DNA from 4 places in the Streptomyces sp. NPDC056161 genome. Region 4 is predicted to be linked to each of the others. Evidence: riboswitches for the same ligand, from Rfam matches in the RefSeq annotation. Region 4 holds a riboswitch; each other region holds the start of a gene.
The links. A riboswitch is a leader RNA that binds a small molecule or an ion and turns the genes downstream of it on or off. The one in region 4 is predicted to bind cobalamin.
Positions count from the first base shown of each region.

Region 1: it holds a riboswitch for cobalamin, as region 4 does, so the genes downstream of both, ACFC09_RS06695 (CbtB-domain containing protein) here and ACFC09_RS11730 (prenyltransferase/squalene oxidase repeat-containing protein) in region 4, are expected to answer to the same signal.
Region 2: it holds a riboswitch for cobalamin, as region 4 does, so the genes downstream of both, ACFC09_RS00475 (ABC transporter substrate-binding protein) here and ACFC09_RS11730 (prenyltransferase/squalene oxidase repeat-containing protein) in region 4, are expected to answer to the same signal.
Region 3: it holds a riboswitch for cobalamin, as region 4 does, so the genes downstream of both, ACFC09_RS33565 (ribonucleoside-diphosphate reductase subunit alpha) here and ACFC09_RS11730 (prenyltransferase/squalene oxidase repeat-containing protein) in region 4, are expected to answer to the same signal.

Region 1 covers NZ_JBHJUV010000005.1:55,569-62,597, reverse strand. The annotation lists gene ACFC09_RS06705 (hypothetical protein) at 1-424, shown strand, start outside; gene ACFC09_RS06700 (CbtA family protein) at 558-1,310, opposite strand; gene ACFC09_RS06695 (CbtB-domain containing protein) at 1,333-1,554, opposite strand; cobalamin riboswitch at 1,591-1,732, opposite strand; gene ACFC09_RS06690 (enoyl-CoA hydratase/isomerase family protein) at 1,790-2,866, opposite strand; gene ACFC09_RS06685 (LysR substrate-binding domain-containing protein) at 3,290-4,195, shown strand; gene ACFC09_RS06680 (SDR family NAD(P)-dependent oxidoreductase) at 4,542-5,294, opposite strand; gene ACFC09_RS06675 (dihydrolipoyl dehydrogenase family protein) at 5,987-7,029, shown strand, end outside.
Region 2 covers NZ_JBHJUV010000001.1:95,332-102,360, reverse strand. The annotation lists gene ACFC09_RS00485 (NAD(P)/FAD-dependent oxidoreductase) at 1-653, opposite strand, end outside; gene ACFC09_RS00480 (collagenase) at 933-3,314, shown strand; cobalamin riboswitch at 3,862-4,038, shown strand; gene ACFC09_RS00475 (ABC transporter substrate-binding protein) at 4,097-5,122, shown strand; gene ACFC09_RS00470 (FecCD family ABC transporter permease) at 5,119-6,132, shown strand; gene ACFC09_RS00465 (ABC transporter ATP-binding protein) at 6,129-6,920, shown strand; gene ACFC09_RS00460 (GntR family transcriptional regulator) at 6,908-7,029, opposite strand, start outside.
Region 3 covers NZ_JBHJUV010000046.1:26,283-33,311, reverse strand. The annotation lists gene ACFC09_RS33580 (helix-turn-helix domain-containing protein) at 1-384, opposite strand, end outside; gene ACFC09_RS33575 (hypothetical protein) at 478-720, shown strand; gene ACFC09_RS33570 (ribonucleotide-diphosphate reductase subunit beta) at 633-1,643, opposite strand; gene ACFC09_RS33565 (ribonucleoside-diphosphate reductase subunit alpha) at 1,700-4,129, opposite strand; cobalamin riboswitch at 4,254-4,421, opposite strand; gene mctP (monocarboxylate uptake permease MctP) at 4,684-6,312, opposite strand; gene ACFC09_RS33555 (DUF3311 domain-containing protein) at 6,309-6,572, opposite strand.
Region 4 covers NZ_JBHJUV010000010.1:65,106-72,134, forward strand. The annotation lists gene ACFC09_RS11715 (ABC transporter ATP-binding protein) at 1-1,904, opposite strand, end outside; gene ACFC09_RS11720 (CbiQ family ECF transporter T component) at 1,942-3,012, opposite strand; gene ACFC09_RS11725 (SCO2322 family protein) at 3,453-4,109, opposite strand; gene ACFC09_RS11730 (prenyltransferase/squalene oxidase repeat-containing protein) at 4,106-5,356, opposite strand; cobalamin riboswitch at 5,483-5,614, opposite strand; gene ACFC09_RS11735 (MBL fold metallo-hydrolase) at 5,854-6,915, opposite strand.

The sequences.
Region 1 (7,029 bases), on a different contig from region 4:
TCTGTGCCAGTTCGTCGCGGGGCTCATCCTGTTCATCGGGCTGACCTGGTTCGAGGTCTTCACCAAGTCACCGCCGCTGTACATGGCCGCGCTGGCCTTCTCCGTGTACGGCGTCCACTGGTTCGCGCTCGGCATCAACCGTTATCGCGGAAATGAGCCTCGTACCAACGCCGGTATGTGCATCGCCTACTTGGTGGTGTCCGCGATGGGTGCCACCATCTTCTTCAGAGTCGGTGACTGGCCGGTGGGCCTGCTGTTCCTGGGCCTTTTCGCCGTCTATTTCTGGCACTTCTTCACCGTGATCGGCGTCAAGCCGGCCGAGCGCATCTACGGACTCTTCCACACCCTGACCGGCTGCTGGCTCATGTATCTCACCTACGCGGTCGCCGTGAACTCCTCTCTGGGCTACCACTGGCCGGTATAGGCGAGGGGCGGCTGAGGCCGGAAGTGCGTGGCGGGACCGGAGACCGACGGGTCTCCGGTCCCGTTGGGTTCGGAAAGCCGGACTTCCCCAACGGGCACGGGAGCGTCGTCGGTCACGTGCCCGGTTCGCGGAATCAACGCGCGGCCGGAACCGCCTTGCCGGCCGCGGCCGTCGCGGGCTTCGGATGCAGCAGCCGCTCGGCGAGTTCCCCGAAGGCCAGACCGAATCCGCCCCACAGGACGGCCTGGACGGCCAGGGCGGACAGCCGGAACCGCCACAACAGCGTGGCCGGGAAGCCCGCCGGCACCTCGTTCACGGACGGCAGGAACGCATACGCCAGTCCGATCACGAGGGCGAACGCGGCGACCGCCGTGACGGTGGCGTACCACGTGCCCAGCCGCGGGGTGAGCCGCTTGCCGAGGATCGCGGCGCCGATCGCGAGGAGCACGCCGAGCAGCATCATCAGGAAATACAGGGCGGTCCGCTTGCCGATGGTGTCGGGAGCGCCGACGGACGGCGGGTTGGCCGGGTACTTCAGGAACGGCACGACGTACACGGCGAGCAGCGCGCAGCCCGCCAGCAGCAGCGCGGTCGCCCGGGGGCCGAAGCGCCCGACGCGGCCGAGGGCGACGCAGAAGGCGAGCGCCGCGATGCCGCCGAAGGCGATGCCGTAGACGAGGACGCCGGTGGCGAGCCCCGCGGTGGACTGGAGGGAACGGGAGACGACCTCCGTTTCGTGCTCGTGGGCGTGGGCGTCCTCGAAGCCGATCGCCTTGTCGACGCTCGGCTCACCGAGGAAGTAGGCCACGATCAGGGCGAGTACACCGGCCGCGAGGCCGGCGAGCATGCCCCGCACGAGAAGGTTCCGTACGGTTTCGGAGTTCATGGGCGTGCGGTGTCCCCTCGCGTCAGTGGCAGGGGAAGCCGAGCAGGTGGCGGGCGTCGTGGACCCATTCGTGGACGTCCGTGCCGCTGAACACGGAGGTGGCGCCCTGCTCGGCGCCGACGAAGTACAGCAGGATCAGCATCAACAGGCCGAAGAAGACCGCCCAGGGCGCTATCGCCTTGAGCGGTACCTTGGCGGGGACGACCGGAGTGGTGGCTGTCGGCCGGGCGACGGTCTGCGCCATGGCAGGACCTCCTCTGGGAGCTCGCGTCCCATCTCGGTGGTGCACTGGACGACAGTCACGGGTCTGACTCACGAGCGGCCCGGGGGCCCTCACATACAGTGGCGCGACCGTGCCGGATTCCCACCGGCTTCCGTCGTACCGTCGTCGATATCGCACAGACCGTACCGCGCGGCGCGGGCCGGGCCAAGACCGCATCCGCCCGAGACGATCTCGGCCTCGCGGCGAAGGGCCCGGTTCACCGGGCCGCTTCGGGGCCTCCGCCGGGTCCGGCGAGCCCCAGTTCACGGTCGCCGAGCGGGGCGAAGAAGCGCTCCACGTCGGCGTCGGTGACCTCGGCGAGGGTGCCGGGGAACCAGCGCGGGGTGCGGTCCTTGTCGATGATCTGGGCCCGGATGCCCTCCACCAGGTCCGGGGTGCTCAGGGCCGCGCAGGAGACGCGGTACTCCTGGTCGAGGACCCGTTCCAGCGCCCCGAGCCGCCGGGCGCGGCGCAGCGCGGCCAGGGTCACCTTGAGTGCGGTGGGCGACCTGCCGAGCAGGGTGTCCGCCACGTCCCGCGCGGCCGGGTCGTGGTGGGTGAGCAGCCGGTGGAGGATCTCCTCGACAGTGCCCGCGGCGTAGCACGTGTCGATCCACTCCCGCTGTCCGGCCAGCTCGCTCGGCGGCGGCGGCTGTGCGTGGCGGGCGAGGACGGCCCGTACGGGCGCACGGGTGAGGTCGGCGAGGAGGCGCGGCAGGGCGGCGGAGGGTACGTAGTGGTCGGCGAGCCCGCACACCAGGGCGTCGGCAGCGCTGATCCGAGAGCCCGTCAGCGCCAGGTGGGCGCCCAGTTCGCCCGGTGCGCGGGCGAGCAGATGGGTGCCGCCGATGTCGGGGACGAAACCGATGCCGGTCTCGGGCATGGCGATCCGGGACCGCTCGGTGACGATCCGGACGCTGCCGTGCGCGGAGATGCCGACACCGCCGCCCATGACGATGCCGTCCATGACGGCGACGTACGGCTTGGGGTAGCGGGCGATGCGGGCGTTGAGGCGGTATTCGTCGCGCCAGAAGGCCGCCGAGGAGGCGCCGTCCCCGTCGCGGGCGTCGCCGTGGACGGCGCGGATGTCGCTGCCCGCGCACAGGCCGCGCTCCCCCGCACCGGCGATGACGACGATCCGGACGGCCGGGTCGCGCTCCCACACGGTGAGCGCCTCGTCGATGCGCCGCACCATCGCGTGGTTCAGCGCGTTGAGGGCCTGGGGCCGGTTGAGAGTGATGTGGGCTGCCTGCCCCGCGGTGTGCAGCAGAACGGGTTCCTCGGTGCCGGTCATCCGGACGTCTCCGTCGCTCCGCGGGCCTCGATGACACACATGATCTCGTGGGTTCCTTCTGCGTTGTGGTGGACACACAGGTCATGACGAGGTCTCCGCGGGAAGCGGGCCGGCCGGAACTCGATCACCGATCGCAGTGGCGGCGGGGCGACGCCGGATGCGCACGGCTCCCTCGCCATGGCTTCGATCGTCGCTCTCCCCCTCGGCGCAATGCAAAGCGTCACCGTCCGGAGGTGTCCGCTCACGGAGAGTGCTCCGCCGACGGCCGCGGCGGGCGCGGCCACCGCGGCTGCGGCCCGTGCGAGCGCTGCCCGGCTCCGTGCCGGGACGGCCGCCCGCTCGCGATGCCGACCGGGTGCGCCGGTCCGCCGGCCTGCCGGTTCGGGATGTGACACGGTCGCGGCGGCGTGATGGCATGGGCACATGGAGTTGCGGGAGCTGCGGGCGTTCGTGGCGGTGGTGGAGGAGGGCGGGCTGTCCGCGGCGGCACGGCGGCTGCACGTGAGCCAGCCGGCCCTGTCCCAGACGGTCGGCGGTCTGGAGCGCCAGCTGGGTGTGCGGTTGCTGGTGCGGGGCAGCGCCGGGGTACGGGCCACCGAGGCGGGCACGGCGCTGTTCGCGGAGGCGCGCGCGGTGCTGGCCCGGCATGACCAGGCGTTGCGGGTGATGACCCGGTACACCGGTCCGGGCGGTGGGGCGCTGCGGATCGGGATCCCGCTTGAGCTGCCCACCGGCCTGCTCGATCCCGCGTTGGCGGAGCTGGCGGCGGCACATCCGGACACACGTGTGCAGGCCAGGCACCTGTCCACTGCGGAGCAACTGGCGTCCTTGCGGACCGGTGAGCTGGACGTGGGGTTCCTGCGGGAGCGCCCGCCGGGTCCTGAGTTCGACGCGCTGCTCGTCGTACGGGAGGAGTTGGGCGTGCTGCTGGCCGCGGAGCGCGCGGCGGAACTCGCCGGGCCCGACGGCATCGCGCTCGACGCGCTCGACGCGCTCGACGCGTTGCAGTGGGTGGGTTTCCCCCGCTCCGGCAGTCCCGCCTGGTACGACGAGCTGACGGCGGTCCTCCGCGGGCACGGCCTCGATCTCGGTCCCGAGCCTCCGCAGGGGCAGGTACTGATCGCGGACGTGAAGCTGGCCGCCGTGGCGTCCGGGCGGGCTTTCGCGCTGGCGCCGCCCGACTGGCAGCCGCTGCCCGACCATGTCGTCTGGTCGCCCCTGGTCGGGCGCCCGCTGGTGCGGCGCACCTGGGCGGTCTGGCCGGCCGACTCGCACCGCCGCGACCTCGGCCGGTTCATCGCCGCGCTCGACCGCCCGGCGACCGGTTGAGCGCGGCGCGGGGCACTTTCAGTTACGTTCCCCGGGACACCGGGCACCCGCCGGAAGCGCCTGCCGAGAACACGAGGCACGCCTTCGCGGGGCCACGCGGAACCGCCGGGCGTGCGGCAGGACAGGACAGGACAGCACGGAGATGCCCGGCACTCCGCAGCACCGGACGCGGACGTCGTGCGTCCCGCGACACCGGACGAAACCGCCTGCCGTTCCGAGGCAAAGGACGCGAGACGTCTGCCGTCCCGCGGCAAAGGACGGGAGACGTCTGCCGTTCCGCGGCAAGGGACGGCAGACGCCGGGCGGGACGATGCGCGCCGGCGTCCGCCGTCCCGTTCGGTGCGGGTCAGACAGCCGTACGGCCGCCGTCGACGGGCAGGACCGCCCCCTGCACGAAGCTGGCCGCGTCACTGGCCAGATAGCCGATGGCCTCGGCGATCTCCTCGGCCGACGCGGGCCGTCCGGCGGGGGCCTGTGCGGCCAGCGCGTCCAGGTCCTCGCCCATGGCGGCCGTGCCCTCCGTGCGGGTGGGGCCGGGCTCCACCGCGTTGACCCGCACCCCGTGCGGGCCGAACTCGGCCGCCCACGACTTGGTGAGCAGGTTCAGCGCCGCCTTGCTCGATCCGTAGAGCGCCATCCCCGCCACGCCGTACTCGGCGACCATGGTGCTGACGTTGACGATCGCGCCGTGACCGCGCTCGGCCATCGCCGGGGCCAGCGCGCCCACCAGGTAGAACGGCGCCTTCACGTTCAGGTCGTAGACGGTGTCCACTTCGCTCGGCGCCGTCGAGGCCGTCGGGCCGAACGGGAAGACACCCGCGTTGTTGACGAGGATGTCCACCCGGCCCCCACCCAGCTCGATCGCCGCCCGCGCCAGCTGTCGCACCGACTGCGCGTCCCGCAACTCGGCCGCGAGGAAGTCCGCCTTGCCGCCCTTCGACCGGATGGCGTTGACCACCGTCTCGCCGCGGGCCGCATCGCGTCCCGCGACCAGCACATGTGCACCGCGCTCGGCGAGGAGCGCCGCGGTCGCGGCGCCGATCCCACTGGTCGCTCCGGTCAGCAGGGCGACCCGCCCGGACAGATCAACAGAACCCATGACAGCCGTCCTTCGTATCGAAACGTATCGAAAAGTGAGGGGCCGGCGGACCGGTGTCTGCCCCGCGCCCGTCGTCCCGCCTCCTCGTCCGTGAGGTGACGGGAGGTCCAAGGGGCCTGGCCCTTCCTGGGATTCCACCCCGCCCATAGGCGGATCCGATGGCCTGCATAAGCGCGGGCCTGCCGCGCGGCGCACCGGTCCTGGTCCGGGCCGCCGATCGGCCGTGCGGGCCGGGTCCCGTGCGGACCGCGAGGCGGCGCTTATGACGGCCCTTCGCGAAACCTATGACCACGGGGCGGAGGAACCTGTCGGTCTCGTGGTTGCACGACATGGCCGACGCGTGGGTCTCCCCCCACCGTGTCATGGCTTCCCCGGGTCCAGCCAGCGGAGGTGTTCGCCGAGTTGTGCGGATCCCCCGGCGCCGTCCTACGATGGCCAGGGTCACGACAAAACGGCCGCATCCGGTCACCTGTGGCCCGCCGCGGGTGGCGCGCCTCCGGGAGCACCGGGGTCATGGAAGTCAGGCGCCGCATCCTCGCCCGTTCCGCCGCCGTTCTCGCCGGCACCGACCGCGCACGGCCACTCCCTCGCCCCGCCGCTCCGCCGCTCCCCCGCCGGACCGTGCGCGCCCGGCACCCGCGGCCGGCCCGAGAACAGGTCAGGACCAGCACTGATCGTGAGGTGAGGACAGCATGAGCGAACCGCATGAAACCCAGGAAACCGCCACTTACGACGTGATCGTGCTGGGCGCCGGCCCGGTCGGTCAGAACGTCGCCGAGCACGCCCGCGCCGCCGGCCTGTCGGTAGCCGTCGTGGAGCGGGAACTCGTCGGCGGTGAATGCTCCTACTGGGCCTGTGTCCCCAGCAAGGCGCTGTTGCGGCCGGTCATCGCGGTCGCCGACGTGCGCCGCGTGGACGGTGCCCGGCAAGCCGTCACGGGCCGACTGGACACCGACGGCGTGTTCGCCCGGCGTAATCGCTACGTCACCGACTGGGACGACTCCGGGCAGGCGCTGTGGGTCAAGTCCATCGGCGCCGACCTGTTCCGCGGCCAGGGCCGCCTCGACGGCCCCCGCCGGGTCACCGTCACCCGGGACGACGGTGCGCGCCAGACCCTGACGGCCCGGCACGCGGTGGCCATCGCCACCGGCAGCCGCCCGGTGCTGCCCGACATCCCCGGCATCGCGGAGGCCCGGCCCTGGACCAACCGGCAGGGCACCGACTCCAGCGCCGTGCCCGCCCGGCTCGCCATCGTCGGCGGCGGTGGCGTCGGCGTCGAGATGGCCACCCTCTGGCAGGGCCTGGGTTCCCAGGTCACCCTGCTGGTCCGGCGCCGCCTGCTGCCCCGTATGGAACCGTTCGCCGGGGAACTGGTGGCGGAGGGGCTGACCGGCGCGGGGGCGGACGTGCGGACCGGCGTGCGGGTGACCGCGCTGCGCCGGCCGGATCCCGCCGGACCGGTCACCCTCACTCTCGACGACGGCGCCGAACTGGAGGCGGACGAGATCCTGTTCGCCACGGGCCGCACCCCCGGCACCGACGACATCGGCCTGGAGACGGTCGGCCTCACCCCCGGTTCCTGGCTGGACGTGGACACCACATGCCTGGTCCGGGGCGTCGACGGCGGCTGGCTGTACGCACTCGGCGACGTCAACCACCGTGCCCTGCTGACCCATCAGGGCAAGTACCAGGGCCGGACGGCCGGCGACGCCATCGGCGCCCGCGCGGCCGGCCG
Region 2 (7,029 bases), on a different contig from region 4:
CGGGCCAGTGCGCCGCCCCAGCTCCCGGCGGCGTTCACGACATACGGGGCGCGCACGTCACCGCGCGCCGTGCGTACGCCCCGTACCTCCCCGTTCGCACCTGTCAGGACGCCGGTCACCTCCTCGCCGAGCCGCAGGCGCACCCCGCCGGAGCCCTGCCCGCCTGCCGCGGCGCGCAGCAGATGCGCGGCGGCGCGTGCGGGCTGCACCTGGGCGTCCTGCGGGTAGCGGAAGCCGCCCGCCAGGTCCGGGGCGAGGTGCGGCTCCAGGTCACGGAGCCGGTCGCCCGTGACCTGCTCCGCCTGTACGCCCGCGCGCTCCTGCCGGGCGGCGAAGCCCCGCAGGGCTGCCATGGACGCCTCGTCGGAGGCGACGACCAGCCCGCCCTTGGCCTCGTACTCGATCAGGGGTGGCAGCAGGCCGGCCAGCTCACGCCACAACCGCACGGACAGCAGGGCCAGTTCGAGTTCGGGGCCGGGTTCCTTGTCGGAGACCAGCAGATTGCCCTCGCCGGCTCCCGTGGTGCCGCCCGCGACGGCGCCACGGTCGATCACGGTGACGCGGAGACCGGAGCGGGCCGCGTAGTAGGCGCAGGCCGCGCCGACCACACCCGCCCCGATGACGATGAGATCCGCCGAGCTTCTCGTGGGCACGACAAGTAATATTTCACATTGCACTTTTCTTGCCAAGAGGCTCGGCGACACCCGAACCGTCCGGCGGCATGCCTCCCGCAATCCGTTATGCCGAGGCTCTTGCAAGTCAGTGCAATTTCACATAATAACGTTACGCATCACATGGCGACATGTACTCAACAACTCAACATCTCAACCCTCGCCCCCTCACATGTCGCCATGGGCGGGGCAGTTGAGGCCCCGAGCCACCACTGCCCCTGGCACCCGCGTCACTTGCCCTCTCCCACACAGGAGCCAACGGTGTACAAGTCGAGAAACCCGCGCACGCTGCTGCGCGGATCCACGTACAGAAGCCTGCTCACCGCCGCGGCGGCGGTGACGCTCTGCGTGACGGCGTCCCCGTCCGGTTACGCGGCCGCCCCCGCGACCCCGTCGCCTGCGCCGGCACGCCCGGCATCGGTCGCCCGCCCGTCCGCCTCGCCGAACCCCTTCGACACGGTCGACCACCTGGCCGAGGCCCCGAACCGCGCCCGGAAGGTCCCGGCCCCCGGCGGCCTCGCCGAGGGCCGCGTCCCCGGGCCCCGTACGCCCTTACCGAAGGGCGAGGGCCACGCCGGCACGCCGCATGCCACCCTCGGCACGGCATCCGTGCCCTGCACGCTCGACGGCGTCACGGGTCTGTCCCCGGAGAGTTTCGCCGACTTCCTGGCCGACCCCGCCGTCACCGCCGACGGCTGTCTTCGCTCGATCCTGTGGACCTGGGACCAGCGACTCGTCCCCGTCATGTCGGACGAACACGTCCAGGCCGTCTCCCGCCGCATCACCCGGCTCGCCTCCTCCCACGACGGCCAGGACGGCACCCACCTGCTGGAGATGTTCACCTACCTGCACGCCGTGGCGTACCAGGACTTCTCGCACGACGAGATCGACATCACCGACGCGCCGACCGTGGACACCATGCGCGAGGCGGTCGACGCCTTCGGCTCGGCCGCCCACACCTTCGACGTCACCCGCTCCAACGCCGAGACCCTGCGCGAAGCCCTCGACGCGGCTTCCGCCCCCGGCCTGCGCCAGTACCAACTCCCCCTGATCAAACGGGTCCTGGCCACCATGGACGCCCAGCACCCCGCCACCGCCCAGGACACCTCCTGGGCCGGTGCCGCCCTCGCCGCGCTCACCGTGAACTACCTCGGCGTGTACCCCGGCAACAAGGACGCCGCCTTCCACGCCGCAGTGGCCGCCGACCCCTCGTACCGGACCGAGTTCCGTTCCTTCGCCGACCACACCCACCTCAAGGACGGGCCCAACGCCTGGGTCATACGCGACGCGCTCAGCGAGTACGGCCGCTTCGGCCAGATCGACGGGCTCCGCGACGAGACCGTCTCCGGTCTCGGCACCCTCCTGGACACCACGGCCCGCAACTTCGGGGACAGCAGCGCGCCGTGGGCGAAGGTCGCCACCTGGCTGGTGTGGTTCGACGCCTGCGCCCCGTACCACGTGTGCAAGGACGACATCGAGAAACGTCTCTTCCCGTCCACGTACACGTACGGCACCGACGACATGGACGGCATGCAGGTCCGCACCGCCCTCGACCGGGACACCGTCGACCAGCTCTACTACGCGAGCAAGCAGGTCAAGGCACAGTTCCACCGTGTCCTCGGTACGGAGGATCCCCTGGCGGGCGACACCAACGCCACCCTGCACATCGTCCTGTACGCCTCCCGCGCCGACTACGAGAACTTCCATCCGCTCCTCACCGGCATGGACACGAACAACGGCGGCATCTACATCGAGCGGGGAGTGACCTTCTACACCTACCAGCGTCGCGTGCCGCAGGACTCCAGCCTGACCCTGGAGGAACTGTTCCGCCACGAGTACACGCACTACCTCAACGGCCGCTGGGCGGTGCCCGGCTCCTTCGGCGAGGGCCCCTGGTACGAGGGCGACCGGACCACCGCGATGGACGAGGGCACCGCAGAGTTCTTCGACGGCGCCACCCGCGACGACGGCATCCGGGTCCGCAAGTCCCTGGTCCAGGGCATCATCAACGACACGGCCGGCGGCGGACCGCGCATGACCGTGAACCAGCTCCTGCACGCCACCTACGACGGCGACGGCTTCCGTTTCTACGACTACGCGGGCACCTTCTTCGAGTTCCTGTGGGCCGAACACCCCTCCCTGCTGAAGGAGATGTACCGCGACCTGCGGTCCGACGACCCGGCGGCCTTCGACGCCTGGCGCGACCGACTCGGCAGGGACACGGGGTTGCAGAGCGCGTACGACCGCTTCCTCGACGAACAGATCTCCCACGTCGACGACCTGTACGTGCCCGACACCACCTATACGCCCCTGGACCAACTCCGCGACACCTCGCCCGACCAGATCCGCTCCTCCTTCACCGCGACGACCGAATCCGTCCCCGACTGCCGGGCCGGCGGCTCCGCGGAGCGTCCCCGGTTCGTGTGCACCGGCCGGATCACCGCGAACCTGACCGATGCCGGCGACACGGACGCGGTCTTCAAGGACATGTCCGAGACGGTCGACTACTTCCTCCTCGACCGTGCCGCGGGCGGCGACAACAACCTGACCGACATGAACTGCTCCTTCGACGACGTGGACATCTGGTCCAACCGGATCGCCGGCACGTCGGACTACACGTGTGAGGGTCCCATCCGACGCTGACACACCACACGACGCCCGCGCGCGACACCACCCACCCGGTGACGCGCGCGGGCCCTTCCCCACGGTGTCGCTCGCACGGCACCCCGGAAGTCAAGTTTGCTGCCGACCGGCGGAGGAGGCCCCTGATCCCCCGGCGCCGGGTGCTTGACGCGATGGCAGCGAGCCGTGCGGGGCCGATCAGCTCTCTTCGGTCGTGGCGATCCGGCCGGCGTACCGCTGCGTCCCAGTGGTGTCGGTGTCGACGGTGACGACCACGTCGTCGTGCTGGAGAACGGCTGGTACTTGTCGGGGAAGACCTGGAAACTCACGGCCTTGCCCTTCGCGCCGCCGGTCAGGGTCATCGTGGCGGTGACCGTCCCCGACGTGCGGTCCTCCGAGATCGTCGCGTGCGGATGGAAGCTCAGCGGGCGCGGCTTCATGTGGTCGGCGGCGATCGACACCGGCTGCTCGGCGAGCGGGTCCGGGAAGGCGGCGCAACGGTGCGTCACGCCTCGCGGACCGCCCGCCGCACCAGGCCGACGGCGGCCTGCCCGCCGGACAGCGGACTTGATACTCTCAGCGGGCCAGTCGAGCCACATCCGAGGCCAGGGAATCCGGTGCGAACCCGGAACTGACGCGCAGCGGTGAGGGGGACGGGCGGGGCACGACGCCACTGGGAGACCGGGAAGGCGCCCCGACCGGACGAACCCGAGTCCGAAGACCTGCTGGCACCTCCGCGCCCCGGCGCGGAGGACGTCCGTAGGCCAGGCTCCGCGAACGAGCCCCGACCCCCAAGGCTGCCCGTGTTCCTCCGCGCCCCCGCGCTCCTGCTCGCCTCCGCCCTGCTGCTCACCGCGTGCGGCTCGTCCACTGACGGGAAGTCGCAGCAGACGTCCGCCGCCGGCTACCCGCGCACCATCGACAACTGTGGCCACAAGGTCACCCTGAAGTCCCCGCCGAAGCGCGCCGTCTCCCTGAACCAGGGCACCACGGAGATCCTTCTCTCCCTCGGCCTCGGCGACCGCATGGCGGGCACGGCGACCTGGACCGACCCGGTGATGAAGGGCCTGGAGCACGCCAACGCCTCCGTGCCACGCCTGGCCGAGGACAATCCCTCCTTCGAGAAGGTCCTGGACGCCGAACCCGACCTCGTGACCGCCTCGTTCGTCTCCACCCTCGGCAAGGGCGGGGTCGCCACCCGCGAGCAGTTCGAGAAACTGGGCGTACCGACGTACGTCTCACCGTCCGACTGCGCCGAGGGCAAGGACAACGACAGCGGCGGCGACGGATCGCGCGGCAGGCCGCTCACCCTGGACGCCGTGTACGGCGAGATACGCGACCTGGCCCGCGCGTTCGGCGTCGACGCGCGGGGCGAGACGCTCATTGCCGCACTGAAGAAGCGGGTGAGCACGGCAACCGCCGGATCGCACGGCTCGGACGTCTCGCTCATGTACTGGTTCGCCAATTCCCAGTCACCGTACCTGGCCGGCTGCTGCGGAGCACCGGGTGCCATCACCCGTGCGGTCGGCGCCGAGAACGCCTTTGCCGACACCCACGACGAGTGGCCCCAGATCAACTGGGAGACCGTCGCCGACCGCGACCCCGACGTGATCGTCCTGGGCGACCTGACCCGCAAGCAGCAGACCGCCGAGACGGCGCAGGCCAAGATCCGTTTCCTGGAGACCGATCCCGCCACCCGCAATCTGACCGCCGTGAAGAAGAAGCGGTACGTCATGCTGAGCGGGCAGGCGATGAACCCGTCCATCCGCACGGTCGAGGGGATCGAGCAGGTCGCAGCCGCACTGCGTGACTTCGGGCTCGTCAAGTGACCGTCCGCACGCTCCTGTTGACCGGTGGCGGCCTTGCCGCGCTGCTCGCGTCGATCGCCTGGGCCGTGACCATCGGACCGGCCGACATCTCCACCGGCGACGTGTGGGCCGCCGTCGCGGCCCATCTCGGCCTCGGCGAGAGCACGTTGACACCGCTGCGGGACGGCATCGTGTGGAACCTGCGGATGCCGCGCACACTGCTCGCCGCCGTGAGCGGGGCCGGACTCGCCGTGTGCGGTGCGGTGCTGCAGTCGTTGCTGCGCAATCCGCTGGCCGACCCTTTCGTGCTCGGGGTCTCCTCCGGCGCGTCCACCGGAGCGGTCGCCGTGGTCGTGCTGGGCGTGGGCGGGGGAGCGGTGTCCCTGTCGGCGGGCGCCTTCCTCGGGGCGCTGCTCTCCTTCGCCCTGGTGCTGCTCCTCAGCCACACCCTCGGCGGCAGCACCGACCGGGTCGTGCTGTCGGGCGTGGCGGCCATGCAACTGTTCTCCGCGCTGACCTCGTTCACCGTCCTGACCTCGGCGGACGCCGAGACCACCAGGGGCGTACTGTTCTGGCTGCTCGGCTCGCTCACCGGCGCCGAGTGGGGACAGGTGTTGCTCTGCACCGGCGTCCTCGCCGTCGTCCTGGCCGTCTGCCTCGGATACGCGAACACGCTGGACGCCTTCGCCTTCGGTGACGAGGCCGCCGCGGGACTCGGGGTCGGCGTCGCCCGGACCCGCCTGGTGCTCCTCTCCGCGACCGCGCTGCTCACCGCCGTCCTGGTCAGCTGCGCCGGCGCGATCGGCTTCGTCGGCCTGGTCCTGCCGCACGCCACCCGCGCCCTCACCGGCTCCGGGCACGGCCGCCTGCTGCCGGTGACGGCACTGACCGGAGCCGTGTTCCTGGTGTGGGTGGACACCCTGGCCCGTACCGCCCTCGACCCCCAGGAGGTCCCGGTGGGCGTGGTGACGTCCCTCATCGGCGTGCCGGCGTTCGTGGCCGTGCTCTACCGCGGACGGAGAAGGACGTGAGCAGCCTGCGCGCGGACCGCGTCGTACGGCGCCTCGGTGACAAGGTCGTCGTCGAAGGCGTCACCCTCACCCTGCGCCCCGGCGAGACCGTCGGCCTGCTCGGCCCCAACGGCTCGGGAAAGTCGACGCTGCTGAGGCTGCTGGCCGGGGTTCTCACCCCCACCGCCGGGGTGGTGACCCTGGACGGACAGCTGCTCAGCGACGTCGGCCGCCGCGCCACCGCCCGCCGCATCGCCACCGTCGAGCAGCACACCGACACCCGGACCGAGCTGACCGTCCGGGACGTCGTCGCCCTGGGCCGCATCCCGCACCGCCGCGCCTGGACACCCGCCACGGCGGCCGACACGGAGGCCGTCACCGAGGCCCTGGCGCGCACCGGCATGACCGACCGGGCCGGCCAGTCGTGGTACACCCTCTCCGGCGGCGAACGCCAGCGCACCCAGGTCGCCCGCGCGCTCGCCCAGGAGCCCCGCGAACTCCTCCTCGACGAACCCACCAACCACCTGGACATCCAGCACCAGCTCGACCTGCTGGACCTCGTCGTGAGCCTGCCGGTCACCACCGTGATCGCCCTGCACGACCTCAACCTCGCCGCGATGTACTGCGACCGCCTGCTCGTCCTGCGCGACGGCCGCGCGGTCACGGAGGGCACCCCGGCCGAGGTCCTGACCCCCGCCCTCATCGAGCAGGTCTACGGCGTCCGCGCCGAGGTCACCCACGACCCCGGCCACCCCGTGATCCGCTTCCTGCGCCCGGCCGCCCGGGACGAACCCGCTCAGCCCGTGTAATGGAAGCGGACCCGGCTGCCGAGCCAGACGGTGCGGGTGGTTTCCAGGAGGCGGCCGTCGGAGAGGTGGGAGACCGTCCAGACGACGAAGAGGGGGGCGTCGAGGGTGG
Region 3 (7,029 bases), on a different contig from region 4:
GTGCACGCTGCACCGCCGCCCGTCGAGCAGTCCGGCGGCACCGAGCACGAACACCCCCGAGCAGACGCTGAGCACCCGCGTCCCGCGTTCCGCCGCCGCCACCAGGGCGTCCAGCAGCTCGGGCGGGAACGTGCGGGCGGCGAACCCGTTGCCCGCCGGTACGGCGATCAGGTCGGCCTCGGCCAGGCGCTCCAGCCCGTACGGCGTGGAGACGGTCAGCCCGCCGACATGGGTCTGCAACGCCGGGCCCTCCGCCGAGACCACGGCGAAGTCGTACGTCGGCAGCCCCTCGTCACTGCGGTCGATGCCGAACACCTCGCAGACGACGCCCAGTTCGAAGGGGTGCGCGCCGTCCAGCAGGACGGCCACCACGTTTTTCAGCATGCCGCCAGTGTGCCTCGTCCTTGGCAGTAATTCGAGGGTGTGCGGCAGCCCTGCCACTGTCGGCACGGCGCGTCCGGGACGACAGTAGTGTCCATGAATACGAACCAGATCGAAGGTCTGACCGGAATGGCTGCCGTCCTCGCGATCCTCGTCCTCCTGGCCCTCCCGTCGGTGCTCGGCATCGTGCGCGACCGGCGCATCGACCGGCAGATCAGGGAGGCCCAGGAGATCGGCGACGTCAAGGTGGCTCAGAAGTCCTCGTCCAGGTCGACGGTGCCCTCCACCGCCACCTGGTACGCCGACGGGCGCCGCTCGAAGAAGTTGGTCAGCTCCTGAACCCCTTGCAGCTCCATGAAGGAGAAGGGGTTCTCCGAGCCGTACACCGGGGCGAAGCCGAGGCGGGCCAGCCGCTGGTCGGCGACGCACTCCAGGTACTGCCGCATCGAGTCGGTGTTCATGCCGGGGAGGCCGTCACCGCACAGGTCGCGCGCGAACTGCAGCTCGGCCTCCACAGCCTCCCGCAGCATGTCGGTGACCTGCTGGCGCAGTTCGTCGTCGAAGAGGTCCGGCTCCTCCTCGCGGACGGTGTCGACCACGTCGAAGGCGAAGCTCATGTGCATCGTCTCGTCGCGGAACACCCAGTTGGTGCCGGTGGCCAGACCGTGCAGCAGGCCCCGGCTGCGGAACCAGTAGACATAGGCGAAGGCGCCGTAGAAGAACAGCCCCTCGATGCACGCCGCGAAACAGATCAGGTTGAGCAGGAAGCGCCTGCGGTCCGCCCTGGACTCCAGGCGCTCCAGCTTGTCCACCGAGTCCATCCAGGTGAAGCAGAACTGCGCCTTCTCCCGGATGGACGGGATGTTCTCGACGGCCGCGAAGGCCGCGGCGCGGTCCTCCGGGTCGGGCAGATAGGTGTCCAGCAGGGTCAGGTAGAACTGGACGTGCACCGCCTCCTCGAACAGCTGGCGTGACAGGTACAGCCGCGCCTCCGGGGAGTTGATGTGCTTGTACAGCGTCAGCACCAGGTTGTTCGCGACGATCGAGTCGCCCGTCGCGAAGAAGGCCACGAGCCTGCCGATGAGGTGCTGCTCGGCGGGGGTCAGCCGGGCGAGGTCGGCGACGTCCGAGTGGAGGTCGACCTCCTCGACGGTCCAGGTGTTCTTGATGGCGTCCCGGTAGCGCTCGTAGAAGTCCGGGTAGCGCATGGGGCGGAGCGTCAGCTCGAAGCCCGGGTCGAGGAGATGGGCGTTGCGGGTCATGTCCGTCGGCGCGGTGCGCCGTCCTCCAGGGGTGGTGGTCGGGTGCGGGGCGTCAGTCACTGGCAGGCTTCGCAGGACTCGGGGTTCTCCAGGGAGCAGGCGACGGCGTCGGGGTCGGAGACCTGCTGCGCGGGCACGGCCGCCCGGGGCTGCGCCTGGGCGGCGCGGGCGATCCGGGTCGCCGGGCGGGAACGCAGGTAGTACGTGGTCTTCAGGCCCTGCTTCCAGGCGTAGGCGTACATCGAGGAGAGCTTGCCGATGGTCGGCGTCTCCATGAACAGGTTCAGGGACTGGGACTGGTCCAGGTACGGCGTGCGGGCCGCGGCCATGTCGATCAGACCGCGCTGCGGGATCTCCCAGGCCGTCCGGTACAGGGCGCGCACGTCCGCCGGGATCCAGCCGAAGTCCTGCACCGAGCCGCTGGCGTCGCGCAGTGCCTCGCGGGTGCGGGCGTCCCACACGCCCAGCTCCTTGAGGTCCCGGACCAGGTACGAGTTGACCTGGAGGAACTCCCCGGACAGGGTCTCGCGCTTGAACAGGTTGGAGACCTGCGGCTCGATGCACTCGTACACGCCCGCGATGGAGGCGATCGTGGCGGTCGGGGCGATGGCGAGGAGCAGCGAGTTGCGCAGGCCCGTGCGGGCGACGCGCTCGCGCAGGGCCGCCCAGCGCTCCGGCCAGGCCGGCGTCACGCCGTAGTGGTCGGGGTGCAGCACGCCCCGCGCGGTACGGGTCTGCTCCCAGGCGGGCAGCGGGCCGATGGGGGTCCCCCCTGCACCGGAGCTTGTCGCAGGTGCTTGGGGGCGCTCGGCGAGGTCGGCGGAGGCCTCGTAGGCGGCGAGCATGATGCGCTCCGCGATCCGGGTGGACAGCTCGCGCGCCGCCGGGGAGTCGAAGGGCAGCCGCAGCTGGAAGAAGACGTCCTGAAGACCCATCACCCCGAGGCCCACCGGCCGCCACCGGGCATTGGAGCGGCCGGCCTGCTCGGTCGGGTAGAAGTTGATGTCGACGACCCGGTCGAGGAAGGTGACGGCGGTGCGGACCGTCTCGTCCAGCCGCTCCCAGTCGATGTCCCCGCCGCGCACGAACGCGCCCAGGTTGACCGAGCCCAGGTTGCAGACCGCGGTCTCGCCGTCGTCGGTGACCTCCAGGATCTCCGTGCAGAGGTTGGAGGAGTGGACGACGTGGCCCGGCTCGGCCGTCTGGTTGGCGGTGCGGTTGGCCGCGTCCTTGAAGGTCATCCAGCCGTTGCCGGTCTGCGCGAGGGTGCGCATCATCCGGCCGTAGAGATCACGGGCCGGGACGGTCTTCTGCGCGAGCCCGGCCGCCTCCGCCCGGCGGTAGGCGGCGTCGAACTCCGCGCCCCACAGGTCGACCAGGTCGGGCACGTCCGACGGCGAGAACAGCGACCACTGCCCGTCGGCCTCGACCCGGCGCATGAACTCGTCCGGGACCCAGTGCGCGAGGTTGAGGTTGTGGGTACGGCGGGCGTCCTCACCGGTGTTGTCGCGCAGCTCCAGGAACTCCTCGATGTCGGAGTGCCAGGTCTCCAGGTAGACCGCCGCCGCGCCCTTGCGCCGGCCGCCCTGGTTCACCGCGGCCACGGAGGCGTCGAGGGTCTTCAGGAACGGGACGATGCCGTTGGAGTGCCCGTTGGTGCCGCGGATCAGCGAACCGCGGGAGCGGACGCGGGAGTAGGAGAGACCGATGCCGCCGGCGTGCTTGGAGAGGCGGGCCACCTGGTGGTAGCGCTCGTAGAGGGAGTCCAGCTCGTCCTTCGGGGAGTCCAGCAGGTAGCAGGACGACATCTGCGGGTGGCGGGTGCCGGAGTTGAAGAGGGTGGGGGAGGAGGGCAGGTAGTCGAGGCGGCTCATCAGCCCGTAGAGCGCGGCGACCTCGGCCGCGGCTCGCGCGCTGTGGTCCTCGGCCAGGCCGGCGGCGACGCGCAGCATGAAGTGCTGGGGCGTCTCGATGACCTTGCGGGTGAGGGGGTGGCGCAGCAGGTAGCGGCTGTGCAGCGTGCGCAGGCCGAAGTAGCCGAAGCGGTCGTCGGCGGCCGGGTCGACCAGGGCGTCGAGGCGGGCCGCGTGCAGCCGGACGAACTCCGCGGTGCGGTCGGCGATGAGCCCTTCGCGGTGGCCCACGGCGATCGACTCGGTGAACGACGTGACGCCCTGCGAGGCCGCCTCGGCGCGGACGGAGAGGGTCAGCAGGCGGGCGGCCAGCCGCGAGTAGGCGGGGTCCTCCGAGATCAGCCCGGCGGCCGCCTCCGTGGCCAGCTCGCGCAACTCCGCGGTGGCCTCGGCGTCGGCCCGTGCGGACCGGCCGCGCAGCGCGGCGGCGGCGACCCGGCCGGGGTCGGCGTCGGGGAGGTCGGTGGTCAGCTCGGTCAGGGTCCGCAGCAGCGCGGCACCGGGACCGTCGGTCTCCACGGGGACGGCGGTCGCCTGGACGGCTGAAGCCGGATCGGCTGGCGCGATGGTCACGTGTGGCTCTCCCTCGCTCGGCACGGGGCCTTGCGGGAGGGCAGGGGGCAGCACACGAGCGCAGACAGCGGCACGCATCCGCCGGCCCACTCCACGAGGCCCGGACGTCAGGCACCCGGACCGGACGGCCGGGCGCACTGTCGGCAGGTCCTCGGACTGAAGCCTGCATGCGCGTATGCGGGCATACGCGCATGAGTACACCGTTGCGGGACAGTTCCGGATTCGCACCGGATTCCCCTGCGGCGACAGCGAGCATGAGCATACATCTAGTGCCGCCTTGCGGTGCCACCCCTAGATGTTGTGTCGCGGCGGTATCGGAGTGTCAACGGGTAGGTGAGGAGAGTGACGTTGTCGCTCGGCCCTGGTGGCGGGGTGCGGGCCGTGGACGGCCGGTCGCGCGGTTCCCCGCGCCCCTGTGCGGGGTGTCGGCGGTCGTGCGGGCGCGGGTCGCGGGCGCGGCAGCGGGCCGCCGTTGCCGGTCTCGGCTTCGGCGGCCCGCTGTGGGACGTGTGCGGTTGTCCGTACGGTTCCGTGCGCCCCTGCGGGGCGGTCTTTCAGTGGTCGGCGCCGGCGGTCGCGGGGGTCGGCGCCGACCGGACGGCGCTGTCGCCCGCGTCGGCCGTGTAGTCCTCCGGGGCCGTCTCGTCCACGCCCTCGGGAGCCTTCACGGCCTTCAGCACGAAGGTCAGGGCGACGGTGATGAGGACGTTGAGCACGAACGCCGTCGTGCCGATGTAGCCGATCTCGCCGATCCCGGGGATCTCCTTGGCGGAGCCGCCGAAGTGCTTCTGCGTGGGCGAGGCGACGCCGTACGCGGCGACCGTGCCGTACACCATGCCGACCGCCCAGCCCGCGAGCAGCGCCCAGCGGTGGAACCAGCGGGTGAACAGGCCGCCGACCAGGGCCGGGAAGGTCTGGAGGATCCAGATGCCGCCCAGCAGCTGGAAGTTGATGGCGACCGTCTTGTCCATGCTCAGGACGAAGACCAGCGCGCCCACCTTCACCAGCAGCGACACGATCTTGGAGACCCGGGTCTCCTGCGCCGGCGTCGCGTCCGGCTTGATGAAGTCCTTGTAGATGTTCCGGGTGAACAGGTTCGCGGCCGCGATGGACATGATCGCCGCGGGCACCAGGGCACCGATGGCGATCGCCGCGAACGCCACGCCCGCGAACCAGTCCGGGAACATGTCCTCGAACAGCTGCGGGATGGCCAACTGGCCGTTGTCGACCTTGACCCCGGCCGCGATGGCCATGAAGCCCAGCAGGGCGAGCAGGCCCAGCATCAGGGAGTACAGCGGCAGGATCGTGGTGTTGCGGCGGATCACCTCACGGCTGCGCGAGGACAGCGTCGCGGTGATCGAGTGCGGGTACATGAACAGCGCGAGCGCGGAGCCCAGCGCCAGGGTGGCGTACGTCCACTGGCCCGGCTCCGCCGGCGCGAGCGCCCCGCGCGGTGCCCCCGTCGCCGGGTTGGTCTGGGCGAAGGCGTGGCCGGCCTTGGCGAAGATGTCGTCGAACCCGCCCAGCTTGATCGGGATGTAGATGATCGCCACCGCGATGACGATGTAGATCAGCGTGTCCTTCACGAACGCGATCAGCGCGGGTGCCCGGAGCCCCGACGAGTAGGTGTACGCGGCCAGCACGCCGAACGCGATCAGCAGCGGCAGGTCCTTGACGAACCAGTTGGTGTTCTCGCCGCCGCCCACGCCCATCACGTCCAGGACCGCCTGGATGCCCACCAGTTGGAGCGCGATGTACGGCATCGTCGCGAGGATGCCGGTCAGCGCCACCGCCAGCGACAGGCCCTTGGAGCCGAACCGGCCGCGCACGAAGTCCGAGGTGGTCACATAGCCGTGCCGGTGCGAGACCGACCACAGCCGCGGCAGGAAGGTGAAGATCAGCGGGTAGACGATGATCGTGTAGGGCACGGCGAAGAAGCCGGACGCGCCGGCCGCGTAGATCGCCGCCGGGACGGCCACGAAGGTGTACGCCGTGTACAGGTCGCCGCCGAGCAGGAACCAGGTGATCCAGTTGCCGAACGACCGGCCGCCGAGCCCCCATTCGTCGAGGCTGTGCTCGTTCTCGGCCCGGCGCCAGCGCGCGGCCAGGAAGCCCATGACCGTGACGGCCAGGAAGAAGAAGATGCAGACGCCGAGCGCGACGCCGTTGACGCCACCGTTCACTTCGCGGCACCTCCGCTCCGGGTCCCGCGGGCGCGCTGGTCACGCTGCCACAGGTAGTAGGCGGTCATGGTCAGCGCGGTGGAGATCAGCACCCACAGCATCTGGTACCAGTAGAAGAACGGGATCCCGATGAAGGTGGGGTCGATCCTGGCGTAGGAGCCGACCCACAGCATCGCCACGAAGGGCGCGACGAGACATAGCGCGATGACCACGCGTACCGGTGTCACCACCGGTTGTTTCACTTCAGGCGCATCCGGCATGCCTGGGCTCCATCCCCTCGTTGATCACCTGGTGTAACGCGCAGGCAATGTAGGTTACGGCGCCGAGGGAGCGAAAGCCCTATCCGTATTTCGGTAGCAAACAGCGATCCGGCAGCGGCGAAAGCCCTGGTGGGGTCTGCGGGGTCCGCTCCTCGGCCGTCCGCCGCGGCCGGTCTCCTGCCGCTTCCGGCCGTTCGCCGCGATGCGGGCCCCGGCCGCGCCGCCCGCTTCCCGGCCCGGGTGGTGGGCGGCCCGGGGCGGTGATCCGCGCCTCGTCGCAGGGCGTCCCGCAGCGGGTGGACGGGGGCGACCCCGGACGAGCCGCGTGCACACCCGCAACGCGTCCGCGACGACGGCCCCGGTGTGCGGTGAACGGGACGAACCAGGGGTGTGAGCGGCGGGCGTCGCGTAGGATCCGAGAGCCGCCGCGACCGTCAGGGCGGCGGAGACGTCCTCT
Region 4 (7,029 bases):
CGTATCTGGGCGACCGTGAGCCATTCCTGCGGCGCGAGGATCTTGGTGACCTGCGGGGCGAAGGACGGCGAGGAGACCACGATGCCGGCGGTCGGGCCGTCGGCGATCACCTCCCCGTCGGCGAGCAGTACCACCCGGTGCGCCAGCTCGGCGGCCAGCTCCACGTCGTGCGTGGCCAGGACGACGGCGTGCCCCTCGGCGGCGAGTCCGCGCACCAGCACGACCAGGCGGGCCTTGGCCGCGTAGTCGAGGCCGCGGGTCGGCTCGTCCAGCAGGAGCAGCGGCGGGCGGGCGGCCAGCACCACGGCCAGCGCGAGCGCCAGCCGCTGGCCCTCGGAGAGGTCGCGCGGATGGGTGTCGTCGGTGATGCCCGGCAGCAGTTCGGACACCAGCGCACGGCAGGTTCCGGGTGCGGCGCCCGCGTCCTGGTCGGCGGCCGCGCACTCGGCGCCGACCGTGTCCGCGTACAGCAGGTCGCGTGGTTCCTGCGGGACCAGGCCGACCCGGCGGACCAGCTCCCGGGGCGGGGTGCGGTGCGGGACGGCACCGCCGACCCGGACGCTGCCCGCGGTCGGCGCGACCAGTCCGACCAGCGAGCCGAGCAGCGTGGACTTCCCGGCGCCGTTGCGGCCCATCAGGGCGACGATCTCCCCGGGCCGGACGTCGAGGTCGACCTGCCGCAACGCGTCGATCCGCCCGCGCCGCACCGCCAGCGCCCGTACCTCGGCGACGGGTACCGGGGCGGTGCCGTCGGCGTTCTGAAGGGGTGCGGGGAACCGTCCGGCCGACCAGGAGGGCGCCGCGGCCGGGCGACGGCGCAAAAAGGCCCTGCCGACCGAGCGCCGCACCCGACCCGGCGTCCGCGTACGCCCGCCGGTACGCGCGCCGGACCCGGGAGCGGGCGGACCCGCCGGGGTGGCGTCGGCGTCAGGGGCAGGTACGGGGGCGGCAAGGGCAGGGACCTGGGCGTCAGGGGCAGGGACCTGGGCGTCAGGGGCAGGCGTCGGTGTCGGGCCTGGGGGCGAGTCCCGGCCCGGGTCCGGACCGGGGTCCGGGGCCGGGGACGGGTGGGAATGGGAAGGGGCGTGACCGGCTAGGCGGGTGCGCAGGGGAGCCGCCCTGCGGCGGGCGTCCCGCACCGTCAGGGGGAGCGGGCTCCAGTCGGCCAGCCGGCCCAGGTCCACCACCGGCGGGTACACCGGCGAGACGGCCATCACCTCGGCCGGGGCGCCGAGCACGGGCGCGGCGCCCGGCGCGGGCAGCAGCAGCACCTGGTCGGCGTACTGGATCACCCGCTCCAGCCGGTGCTCGGCCAGCAGGACCGTTGTGCCCAGATCGTGGACCAGCCGCTGGAGCACCGCGAGGACCTCCTCCGCGGCGGCCGGGTCCAGCGCCGACGTCGGCTCGTCGAGGACCAGTATCCGGGGGTGCGGGGTGAGCACCGAGCCGATCGCGACCCGCTGGCGCTGGCCACCGGAGAGGGTGGCGATGGGCCTCTCCCGCAGATCGGCCAGCCCGAGCAGGTCCAGGGTCTCCTCCACCCGCCGCCGCATCACGGCCGGGGCGAGCCCCAACGACTCCATCCCGTAGGCGAGTTCGTCCTCCACCGTGTCCGTCACGAAGTGCGCGAGCGGATCCTGGCCCACCGTGCCGACGACGTCGGCGAGTTCGCGCGGCTTGTGGGTACGGGTGTCCCGGCCCGCGACCGTGACCCGGCCGCGCAGGGTGCCGCCGGTGAAGTGCGGGACGAGGCCGCCCACCGCGCCCAGCACCGTCGACTTGCCGACGCCGGACGGGCCGACGAGCAGCACCAGCTCACCCTCCGGCACCTCGAAGTCCACGCCTCGGACGGCCGGTTCGACGGCACCGGCGTACGTCACGCTGACGTCCTCGAAGCGGATCACGAGGGCTCCTTGGGGATCACGGCGGCTCCTGCGGGGATCACGACGGCTCCTTGGGGACCACCAGGGCGGGCAGCAGGGCGAGGAGTACGGCCGCCGCCGGCCACAGGGGCAGCGCGGGCGCGGTGAGCGGGACGACCCCCGGATCGAGGGCGGCCGGGTCGCGGGCCGCGGCGAGGGCGAGCAGCGCGGCGACGGCGGCACCGGACCCGGTGACCAGCCAGGCACGGGCGTTCCACGGGTCGGGCCGGTACCGGGTGCGCGGCGAGCGTCGGCCGCCCAGCCGCAGCCCCGCGAGGGCGGCGACGACCCCGGCGAGCAGCACCGGCAGCCCGTAGCCGCCGCCCGCGGCGGTCAGCAGCCCGTACGTTCCCGCGCACACGCCGAGCAGACCGCCCAGGGTCAGCCCGGCGGTGGTACGGCGGACGGCGACGGGCACGTCGGCGGTACGGCCGTAACCACGCGCGTCCATCGCGGCGGCCAGCGCGACGGAACGCTCCAGGGCGCCCTCCAGGACCGGCAGACCCACCTGGAGCAGCCCCCGTACACCGCGGTCCGGGCGGCCCCGCAGCCGGCGGGCGGCCCGCAGCCGCTGTACGTCGCTGATCAGGTTCGGCGCGAAGGTCAGCGCGACGACCACGGCCACGCCGATCTCGTACAGGGCGCCCGGCAGGGACTTGAGCAGCCGGGCCGGGTTGGCGAGGGCGTTGGCCGCGCCCACGCAGATCAGCAGCGTGGCCAGTTTCAGGCCGTCGTAGAACGCGTAGACCAGCGACTCGGCGGTGACCCGGCCGCCCAGCCGGATGCCCTGCGCCCAGTGCGGGAGCGGGACTTCGGGGAGGGTGAGGAGGACGTGCGTGCCGGGGATCGGGGAGCCGAGGACCACCGCGAAGACCAGGCGGACGACCAGCACGGCGAGCGCGAGCTTGGCGAACGCCGTGTAGGAGCGGGCCCAGGGGGCGGTGCTGCGATGGGTGGCCACCACATAGCCCGCCGCCGCGACGAGCAGCCCGAGCAGCAGCGGATTGCCGGTCCGGCTGGCCCCGACCCCGAGCCCGATCGCCCAGCCCCACCAGGCCCCGGGGTGCACGACCGTACGGGGCCGCCGCACCGTGCCGCCCGCGCGGGCCGCGGCCACCCGGCCGCCGCGGGCCGGCCCCTCGGCGGCCGAGGGGCGCCCGTTGCCGTCGCCGTGCGGGGTGCCGCGTGTGTTGCGGTGTCTGTGGGTGCTCGCGTGGTCGGCGCGGGGTGCGGGCCGGCGGGGGGTGTCGTTTCCGGTGTCGTCCGGGCCGTCGGCACCGTCCGGGTGGTCGTCGGCGGGCGGGCCACTGGTGTCGGCCGCGCGGGGTGCGGGCCCGCGACCGGTGGCGTCGGGCGCGTCCGTGCCGCCGGTGCCGTCCGTCCCGTTCCCGGAGCCCGTCCCGTTCCCGGAGCCCGTCCCGTCGGCGGCGTTCGTCCCGTTCATCCCGTTCGGACCGTTCGGATCGTTCGGACCGGCTGGGGCTGCGGGCGGCGACGGCTCGTGGTCGTGGCCCTCACGCATGGCGGTGCCTACGCATCCCGGCGCCGTCGGGCCTGCCAGAGTGCCGCCGCGCCCAGCAGGACGACCGCCGCCCCGCCCGCCCACGGGCCGAGCGACGGCCCGTTGCCGCCGTCCTCGCCCGCCGTCGGCCGCTTCGCGGCGCTCGTCGGCTTGTCGTCCGTGGCCGCCACCTGCTCGCCGCAGCCCTTCTCCGGGTAGCCGGCGATGGCGCACAGCAGGGCGTTGGAGTCGTAGCGCAGCGGTCCGGCGACCGCCGCCAGGCCCTCGGCCGTCGTCGCGTCGGGTGCCAGTACCGCGCAGGCGGTCCGCGCCTTCGGCGGTGTCTCGGCGCCGGGCGCGTCCGCCGCCGTACCGAAGTCGATGACCAGTGCCACCCGCTTGTGGCCCGCCCGAGCGGGCGTGTGCGCGCAGATCTCGGCGAAGCGGGCCGTGCCGCGCGGATACGTCGCGTCGGCGGAGTCCTCGCTCACCGCGAACCGGAAGCCCTGGACGGCGCCGTCGGCGGGGCGGGCCAGCGACGGACCCTCGGTGGCGTACGTCCACCGGTCGCCCGCGCGGTCCCAGAAGGACCAGTAGCGGTAGCCGACGGCCTGCGCCTGGCCCGCGCCGCCCCAGAACAGGAGCGCGGCCAGCAGCAGGAGCACACCGCGGCGCGGCCCGGTCACAGGTGCTGCCGCTTCCTGCGGCCGCTGAGCAGGAAGCCGATGCCGACGCCCGCGACCAGGCCGGTGCCGATGATCCACCAGACGCCGGTGCCCGAGCCGCCGTCGTCCTTCCGGTCCGCCGCCTCCGGGCCGTCGCCCGATTGCGCCTGCCCGGCCGCCTGCGGTGCCGGGCCGGTCGCGCCCAGCGCCCGCACCAGGTCCGTACCGCCGAAGTCGCGCGGGTCGGTGCCGGTCGCGTGCGCCGCGAAGATCAGCTGAGCGTACGCGGCCGGTCCGTTCTGCTTCGCCCAGGCCGCCGCGTTCTTCTCCAGCCACGCCAGCGGCTTCGCGGCCCGGTCCGCCCCGCCCTGCGCGGCGAGCGCGACCACCGCGTCGGCGGTGTTGCCGTAGTCGGGCTGTTCGGGGGCGCCCGCGAGGGCGGAGGTGAGGTGGCCGTCCTTGGCGACCGCACGGGCGAGGTAGGCAGCGCCGTCGGCCGCGGCCTGCTCGGGGGTGGGCTTTCCGGTGGCGGCGCAGCCCGTGCCGGGCGCCCCGCTCGAAGCGTCGCCCGCTCCGGCCGCCTTCGCGGCGAGGCCCGCGCCCAGCACGCCCACCACGGCCGCCGCGGTGGCGTCCGCGTTGGCCGTCAACGCGCCCTTTTTGTCCGGCTGGTAGGCGAAGGCGCCTCCGTCGTCGCCGGAGCAGGGCAGGGCCAGTCCCAGCAGCGCGTCGTACGGCGAGCGGCCGTCCTTGACCACTGCCGCGGGCCGTTCGCCGGCCGCCACGAGCGCGCCGACGACGACGCCCGTGGAGTTCGCGTCGCTCGCGCCGCCCGGCGTGTACCCCCAGCCGCCGTCCTTGTTCTGCACCGACTTCAGCCAGGTCACGGCCTTGCCGACGGCGCTGTCGTGGCCGCCGGTCGCGGTGAGGGCCTGGACGGCGGCGGCCGTGCTGTTGGTGTCGACCGGCACCTTGGCGTCACAGGCCCGCCCCGGATCGGCGCGGAACGCGGCGAACGCCCCGTCCGCGCACTGCTGTCCGGCCAGCCAGTCCACGGCCTTGGCGGCGGGCGTCACGGACACGGTGCGCTGGGCGAGCAGCGCCAGCGACTGGCGCCAGACGCCGTCGAACTTCGGGTCGGTGGCGCCGTACAGGCCGGACGGGAGCACCGTCGACGGGGACGGCGAAGGGCTCGCGGCCAGGGCGGGTGACGCGGCGGCGAGCACGCCGACGGCGGCCAGGACCGCTGCGCTGCGGCGGACGTTCATGCTCGGCGGGTGCCTCTCTTCGCGGGTCGGTTCGCGAGGAAGCCGGGCAGCACGGGACACCCCGGGCGGCTCGGCCCCGTAAACCTCGACGGTGCCGTGCGCGGGCGGATGCCGACGCACCTGAGCCGGTCACGTTCCGTCCGGGGCAGTCCGGCTCACCGGGCCTCGACGGCCGGTTCACGGTTGCGGGTCAGCGCCGGAATTGCACCGGCTTCCCCCCGTACGGGTGTGATGACGACCCAGTCACTCTACCGGCCCACCTCCGGACCCCCGAGGGGTGGCCGCGACAGAGGGCCGGGCGATGGGGCGAAGGGGGGTGCGGGGTGCGGGAACACGGTCCGGGGAAGCGGCTCGGTCGCGTCGTCCGGAAGCGGTCGGGGAATGCGGTCAGGTCACGCGGTCCGGGGTAGCGGTCCGGGGTAGCGGTCCCGGCACGCGGTCCGGGGAAGGCGCTCCCGTCACATGGCCCGGTCACGCCGTCCGGTCGTACCGTCCGCTCACGCCGTCCGGACGTACCTCAGCGGGTCGGTGCCCGGCACCGGTTCGGCTCGGCCCTGCTTCACCAGGCGGCGCAGATGGGCCTCTGCCTCCGCGGCGGCGATGTTCCGGGAGGGGTGCGGGATCTGGGGCCAGGGCCGGTTCCACTCCATCCGCTCGGCCAACTGCCAGGGCGTGAGCGGTTCGACGAGTTGGGTCAGCAGGCCGGCCAGCCGCTCCTCGTGGTGCGCGAGCAGTTCCCGTACCCGGGCGGGCCCGTCGGTGAAGGCGTACTGATGGGCCGGTAGCACCTCGGCGGGGGCCAGCCGGCCGACGCGTTCCAGGGAGTCGAGGTAGTCGCCGAGCGGATCGATGGCCTCCGCCAGGTTCTCGGCTCCGTGCGGCCCGGCCCCGCCCCCTTGGGCGGAGGGGTCCTCGTACAGGCCGATGTGCGGCGTGATCTTCGGGAGCAGGTGGTCGCCGGAGAACAGCCGGCCGTGTCCCGGCAGCCCGGCGGGGTGCGCCTCCTCCAGGTGCAGACAGACGTGACCGGGTGTGTGCCCCGGCGTCCAGACGGCGCGCAGTCGGCGGCCGGGCAGGTCCAGGAGGTCGCCGGGGACGATCTCGCGGTCCGGGAGGGCGGGCGGCCGCCGTTGCAGGGCGCCCGGTGTGCGCAGGGCGGCCAGGTGTTCCTCCGGGGCGCCGGTCGCGGTGAGTTTGGCGCGCATGTAGTCGAGCCAGCGCTCGGGGCGGGCCTTGCGGTTGCGCCGTACCACCGCGGTGTCGGCCGCGTGCATCGCCACCCACGCGCCGGACGCCTCGCGCACCTGGCCGGACAGCCCGTGGTGGTCGGGGTGGTGGTGGGTGATGACGACCCCGTGGATCTCCGCCACCGAGGTGCCGCAGGCCGACAGGCCGGACGCCAGCGTGTCCCACGACGCCGGGTCGTCCCAGCCGGTGTCGACCAGTACCGGGCCCCGGTCGGTGTCCACGACGTACACCAGTGTGCGGCCGAGCGGGTTGTCCGGTATGGGCACCGCCACGGACCGCACACCGCCACCGTGATCGAACGTCTCCGCCATCATGGCCTCCCCGGCCCACTATAACTAGAACCGGTTTCATCGGTTGCCCCGGGCGCCCGCCGATTCCGGAAGCCGGTGGCCGCGCGCCGGGCGCGGTGTGGACGGGGGCCGGTC